DNA from 2 places in the Cupriavidus sp. MP-37 genome. Region 1 is predicted to be linked to the other one. Evidence: predicted binding sites of a transcription regulator. Region 1 holds the regulator's gene; the other holds the start of a gene.
The links. Region 1 encodes NrdR, which represses ribonucleotide reductase genes. Its sites were predicted from a motif close to CACNANATNTNGTG; they were not measured.

Region 1 (3,405 bases):
CCTGCGCCGACGGCCAAGCCGCCGGTGCCGGTCGCCGCTAGCCTTCCCCGCGCGCCCTACCCCCGATGCCCGCATCGGATTCCCTTTTTTCAGACGAGTTTCGCCATGTTCGAACGCAGCCGTTTCACGATCGACCAGATCGACCCCGAGGTCTTTGCCGCCATCCAGCAGGAAAACCAGCGCCAGGAAGACCACATCGAGCTGATCGCCTCCGAGAACTACACCTCGCCCGCGGTGATGGCCGCGCAGGGTTCGCAGCTGACCAACAAGTATGCCGAGGGCTATCCCGGCAAGCGCTACTACGGCGGTTGCGAGTACGTCGACATCGTCGAGCAGCTGGCGATTGACCGCGTCAAGCAGCTGTTCGGCGCCGAAGCCGCCAACGTGCAGCCCAACTCGGGCTCGCAGGCCAACCAGGGCGTGTACTTCGCCGTGCTCAAGCCGGGCGACACCATCATGGGCATGAGCCTGGCCGAAGGCGGCCACCTGACCCACGGCATGGCGCTGAACATGAGCGGCAAGTGGTTCAACGTGGTCAGCTACGGCCTCAACGCCCAGGAAGACATCGACTACGACGCGCTGGAAAAGCTGGCGCAAGAGAAGAAGCCCAAGCTGATCATCGCCGGCGCCTCGGCGTTCGCGCTGCGCATCGACTTCGAGCGCATCGGCAAGGTGGCCAAGTCGATCGGCGCCTACTTCATGGTCGACATGGCCCACTACGCCGGCCTGATCGCCGCGGGCGTCTACCCGAACCCGGTGCCGCACGCCGACTTCGTCACCACCACCACCCACAAGAGCCTGCGCGGCCCGCGCGGCGGCGTGATCCTGATGAAGGCCGAGCACGAGAAGGCGATCAACTCGTCGATCTTCCCCGGCATCCAGGGCGGCCCGCTGATGCACGTGATCGCCGGCAAGGCGGTGGCCTTCAAGGAAGCGCTGACGCCCGAGTTCAAGGCCTACCAGCAGCAGGTGGTGAAGAACGCCGCGGTGCTGGCCGAGACCCTGATCGCGCGCGGCCTGCGCATCGTCTCCGGCCGCACCGAGAGCCACGTGATGCTGGTCGACCTGCGCGCCAAGAACATCACCGGCAAGGAAGCCGAGCGCATCCTGGGCGAGGCACACCTGACCGTGAACAAGAACGCGATTCCGAACGACCCGGAAAAGCCGTTCGTCACCTCGGGCATCCGCGTCGGCTCGCCGGCCATGACCACGCGCGGCTTCAAGGAAGAAGAAGCCCGCGTCGTCGGCAACCTGATCGCCGACGTGCTGGACAACCCGCACGACGCCGCCAACATCGCCGCGGTGCGCGAGCAGGTATCGGCCCTGACCAAGCGTTTCCCGGTCTACGGCTGACGCTGACGGGCCGCCCGCGCGCACGCGCATGGGCGGCCGGCAGCTCCGCGGTCCGTGCCTCCCGGGCGTGGGCCGCGGGTCTCGCCAACCCGCCCCGCCGCCGCAGAACGACAACACGGACAAGGCGATGGGGTTCAACTGAAGGTGGTCCGGCATGAAATGCCCCTTTTGCGGTCATTCCAATACCCAGGTTCTCGACACCCGCATGTCGGAAGACGGCGATGCCGTGCGCCGGCGCCGCCGCTGCGAAGCCTGCGACCGCCGCTTCACCACCTATGAGCGGATCGAGCTGTTCTTCCCCGCCATCGTCAAGAAAAACGGCTCGCGCGTGGACTACGCCCGCGCCAAGCTGAAGGATTCGATGCGCCTGGCGTTGCGCAAGCGCCCGGTCTCGGCCGAAGCCATCGACGAAGCCATCACCCGCATCGAAGAAAAGCTGCTGGCCCTGGGTGAAAAGGAAATCCCCAGCAGCCAGGTCGGCGAACTGGTGATGCGCGAGCTGCGCAAGCTCGACAAGATCGCCTATATCCGCTTTGCCTCGGTCTACCGCAGCTTTGAAGACGTGTCCGAATTCTCGGACGTGCTGGCGGAAGTCACCGCCGGCAGCGGCAAGCGCTGACGCCGGCGTTTTCTGCTACCAGCACTGCGCCGACGCCACGCCGGCGCGCATCCCGGTGTTGCCCTGCAATCCCAGTTGGTTGATGGTGTAGCTGCCGCAGTCGTCCCCTTGCTGCGCGCCAATCGGCGTCGCCGTCGCGGTATAGCTGGTCGCCGGATTGCCCGCTGCCACCGTCAGCTGGTAATAGGCCTGGCCGCCCGACCGGATCGCCACGGGAAAGGCCGCGCCAGCGTAGCCAAGCGCCGCCGGCGTGCCGCCATACACGTTCTGCGTGCTGAACAACCGCTCCTGGCGTGCGGCGAGATCGAGCAAGGCGGTCTTGGCGTCGGTGCGGCGCGACTTGCGCACGTGCTCGTTGTAGGACGGATAGGCGATCGCGGCCAGGATCGCGGCGATCGCCACCGTGATCATCATCTCGATCAGTGTGAAGCCGGTGGCAGCGCGCCGCGGCGATGGGAAGGCAGGCAGGTTCATGGTCGTCAGCGCAGGCGTATCCAGTTGAGGCGGGCGCCGGCGCCATTGGCGCCGGGGTTGATCTGCGTGATGGCGCCGCTGCCGCCCACGGTCTGCTGCACCAGGTAGGGCCGCTTCTTTGCGGTCACCACCGACGGCGTGCCGGTGCCGCTCAGGCCGATGCCGCTGACAATGCCGTTGTTCAGCAGCGGGAAGGTGCTGCTGTTGGTGCTGCTGAAGAACGACTGCGCGGCCGCGCCGCCCGAGCCCATCGACACGCCCATGGTGAAGCCCGACGGCACCTCGGCGTTGCACGACAGGGCCTGCGACAGCGCCGAACCGGGCGGGATGGTCGTGTTCACGATCACCATGCCGTAGGCGATCACCGGGTTGTAGATCACCTGCTCGCGCGTGGCCGACGGCAGCGGCAACTGCCAGCCGTACTTGTTGTTGCCGCTCGCGCAGGCGTTCGAGCCCTGCCAGCACACCTTGTTCGCGCTGACCGTGCGCACCGTCACCGTGCCGCCGGCCGCGCGCCCTTCGGCGGTAATCGACTGCTGCGTCAGGTTGGCGCTGGCCAGCGGCCGCGTGGCGCTGGCCAGCGATGCATAGCGCGCCTGCGCGCCGGCCATCGCATTCCAGCCCGCCATGTCCCAGTCCCACACGCCATACAGCCCCTGCCCGCCCGGCTCGAACACCGCTTCGCTGCCCTGCGTCTGCTCCAGCCGGCGCCCCGTGCCGAACGCCACCACCACGCGCGGCATCGCCGACGCGCCGGTTCCGGTGCCCGGCACCGAGCCCACCGCCACCCTGGTGGAGATCGGCTTGCCGCCGGTCTGCATCAGCGGGCGGCTGCCGGCGCGCCAGAGGTCCGGATTGTCCGAGGTCAGGTCGAAGCGCCACAGGTTGCCGAACACGTCGCCGGCGTAGACATAGTCGGTGATGTGGTCGCCGTCGAGGTCGGCCGGCGTGACATAGGC
Region 2 (3,405 bases), 420 kb from region 1:
AGACCGCGCCCTTGCGCTTGCCGCCCTGGTTCACGGCGACGGCGGTGTCGTTCACCACCTTCAGGAACGGCACCACACCCTGGCTCTTGCCGTTGGTGCCCTTGATGTGCGAGCCCAGCGCCCGCACGTTGGTCCAGTCATTGCCCAGGCCGCCGGCAAACTTGGACAGCAGCGCGTTTTCCTTCAGCGCTTCGTAGATGCCTTCCAGGTCGTCCGAGACGGTGGTCAGGTAGCACGACGACAGCTGCGAGCGGCGGGTGCCGGAGTTGAACAGCGTCGGCGTGGACGACATGAAGTCGAACGACGACAGCAGCTGGTAGAACTCGATGGCGCGCGCTTCGCGGTCCTTCTCGTTCAGCGCCAGGCCCATGGCCACGCGCATGAAGAAGGCCTGCGGCATTTCGATGCGGGTTTCATCGATATGCAGGAAGTAGCGGTCGTACAGGGTCTGCAGGCCCAGGTAGTTGAACTGGAAGTCGCGGCCGGCGTCCAGCGCGGCGCCCAGGCGGGCCAGGTCGAAGGTGGCCAGCTTCTCGTCCAGCAGCTCAGCCTCGATGCCGCGCGCGATGAACTTGGGGAAGTATTCGGCGTAGCGCGTGGCCATCTCGGCCTGGGTCACTTCGGTGCCCAGGATTTCCTTGCGGATGGTGTGCAGCAGGATGCGGGCGGTGACCTGGCTGTAGTCCGGGTCCTTCTCGATCAGGGTACGCGCCGCCAGGATGGCGGAGTCGTACACCTGCGTCATCGGCACGCCTTCGTACAGGTTCTTCAGCGTTTCCTTCAGGATGGGCTCGGCGCTGACGGCATTGCCCAGGCCGGAGCAGGCGTTGTCGATCAGGGCGTGCAGCGCGACGATGTCGAGCGGCTTGGTCACGCCGGCGTCGGTCACGTTGATGGTGATGCCGGCTTCCTGCACGCGGGCCACGGCTTCGGCGCTGGCGCTGGCACGCTCGGCCTTGCGCTTCTCGCGGTACAGCACGTAGGCGCGGGCCACTTCATGCTCGCCCGAGCGCATCAGCGACAGCTCGACCTGGTCCTGCACGTCTTCGATATGGATGGCGCCACCGCTCGGGCGGCTGCGCACCAGCGCGCGCACCACGTTGTCGGTCAGCTGCTCGACGATCTCGCGCACGCGCGCGCTGGCGGCGCCCTGCCCGCCGTTGACGGCGAGGAAGGCCTTGGTCATGGCAACGGCGATCTTGGACGGCTCGAACGCCACCACGGCACCGTTGCGACGAATGATCTTGTGATCCGGGTAATTCGAGGTCGCGGCGCTGGGGGTCTGCTGCGTGGTCGAAGCCTGGCTGGCAACGCCGGCGGCGGCGCCACCCGTGGTGATTTCGTTCTGGGCCGTTTGCATGAGAACTCCTGTTTTTACCCTGGCTATTTAGAGACAAAAGAGTCCCTGGCGAAATGCGGCGAAAAAGAACGTCCCTCCCGGCTGCATAGCGGGTGCGACAGACTGCCTTTACGTGAACATTTCGCCAGGGACTCTTGTGATGCCGGCCTTGCGGGGGAGGTTTGCAGTCTATGCGCAGACGTGGCGGCTGCTGCCTCGCTCCTGGGGCCGGCTCCCCGGTTTGACTACTAGATATAGTGTGTGACTCGGAAAACTGGGCTAAGTATAGTGAAACGAATCCGAATGACCAGTCTTGACAACCGCTATTTCGGGCACGCCGGCGGCTGTGCGGCAGCGCCACATGCCCGCAAGCCTAGTACTCGCAAGGGTTTCGGCCAGACCGTTCGCAACTGCACATTTCACAAAAATTTTTTCGATTGTTGCGAGGTTGCGATAGCCCCACACCGACGTGGGGCATGTGCGCCGGGATGGGGCGCACAGGGGCGGGCAATGACGTTAGGAATCCGTCACGTTCTCTGCAGCGCCCCGGCCCTGGTAGGGCAGCATGCCCGGCGCCACGCCCGCCTGCCGGGCAAAGCGCGCCCAGTCGAAATGCGGGCCGGGATCGGTCTTTCGGCCTGGCGCGATGTCGCTGTGACCGGCAATCGCACGCACCGGGTAGGCGGCCATCAGCGCAGGCACCAGCGCCGCCACGGTGTCGTACTGGGCCAGCGTGAACGGCAGGTCGTCGCAGCCTTCAATCTCGATGCCGATCGAAAAATCGTTGCAGCGCGCGCGTCCGAAGAAGTCTGACTGCCCCGCATGCCAGGCCCGCTGCGTGCACGGCACGAACTGCACCAGCTCGCCCGTGCGCGTGACCAGGAAGTGCGCGGACACCTGGACCTGGTGGATGGTGGCAAAGAACGGATGCTTGTTCGGATCGAGCCGGTTCTGGAAAAAGGCCTCGATGTCGCCGCTGCCGAACTGGCCGGGCGGCAGGCTGATGTTGTGCAGCACCACCAGGTCCACCGGCATGCCGTCCGGGCGCGCATCGAAATTGGGCGATGGCACGCGGCGGGCGGCGGGAACCCAGCCGTCGGCATCGGGCAGATAGGCAGAACGCGCTGGCGCGGTCATGGCGTACCCTCGCCTTCCGCCGCGCCGCGGTCGGCGGCGTCCATGGCTTCGCGGATGCCCAGTTGCTGGATGCGGTAGCGCAGCTGGCGCAGGTTCAGGCCCAGCAGCGGCGCGGCCGCGGTGCGGTTGAAGTTGGTCTGCGCCAGCGCCTGCAGGATCAGCTCGCGCTCGACGGCCTCCAGTTTGGCGGGCAGGTCGATCGGGAAGACGATGCCGCGGCAGGCGCGCTCGGCGGGGTCGCTGGCGGGCTCGGGTTCGGGCGCTGCATGGGCGTGCATTGCCGGCGGCTGCGGCTCGGCCTGAACCGGCGCAGGTGTGGCCACGGCCGGCGCGGCCGGAACCCCCGCAGTGTCCCAGGGCGCGTAAGGGTATGGCGTCATCGGCTGGGGCACCATCGCCGGCGCCGGTGCAGGCATCAGCCCGGCGCGCCCGGCGCCGGCGTCCAGCGGGCCCAGGTCGGCCAGCTCGATGTCCTCGCTCTCGGCAAACGCGTAGGCGCGCTCGAGCAGGTTTTCCAGCTCGCGCACATTGCCCGGGAACGGATACGCCGCCAGCCGCTGCAGCGCCGCCGGCGACAGCCGCTTGGGGTGCGCATCGCCGTAGCGCACCGCCAGGTGGTCCAGGATGGCGCGCGCCAGCACCGGGATGTCTTCGCCGCGCTCGCGCAGCGTGGGCATGCGCAGCGCCAGCACGTTCAGCCGGTAATACAGGTCTTGCCGGAACTGCCCCGCCGCCACCATCGCGGCCAGGTCCTTGTGGCTGGCGCACATCACGCGCACGTCGACGGCGTCTTCGCGGCTGGCGCCGATCTTGCGCACGCGGCGCTCCTGCAGCGCGCGCAGCAGCTTGACCTGCATCGGCAACGGCAGGTCGGCCACCTCGTCGAGCAGCAGCGTGCCGCCGTTGGCGGCCTGGAAGAAGCCACCGCG

Region 2: a site for NrdR is predicted at 1,586-1,599, ahead of LIN44_RS03715 (ribonucleoside-diphosphate reductase subunit alpha). Genes of this name have one in related genera too.

What each region holds. Positions count from the first base shown of each region.
Region 1 covers NZ_CP085344.1:1,205,182-1,208,586, reverse strand. The annotation lists gene glyA (serine hydroxymethyltransferase) at 106-1,353, shown strand; gene nrdR (transcriptional regulator NrdR) at 1,508-1,972, shown strand; gene LIN44_RS05670 (type IV pilin protein) at 1,988-2,446, opposite strand; gene LIN44_RS05665 (pilus assembly protein) at 2,452-3,405, opposite strand, start outside.
Region 2 covers NZ_CP085344.1:782,607-786,011, reverse strand. The annotation lists gene LIN44_RS03715 (ribonucleoside-diphosphate reductase subunit alpha) at 1-1,360, opposite strand, end outside; gene ampD (1,6-anhydro-N-acetylmuramyl-L-alanine amidase AmpD) at 1,856-2,476, opposite strand; gene LIN44_RS03705 (sigma-54 dependent transcriptional regulator) at 2,473-3,405, opposite strand, start outside.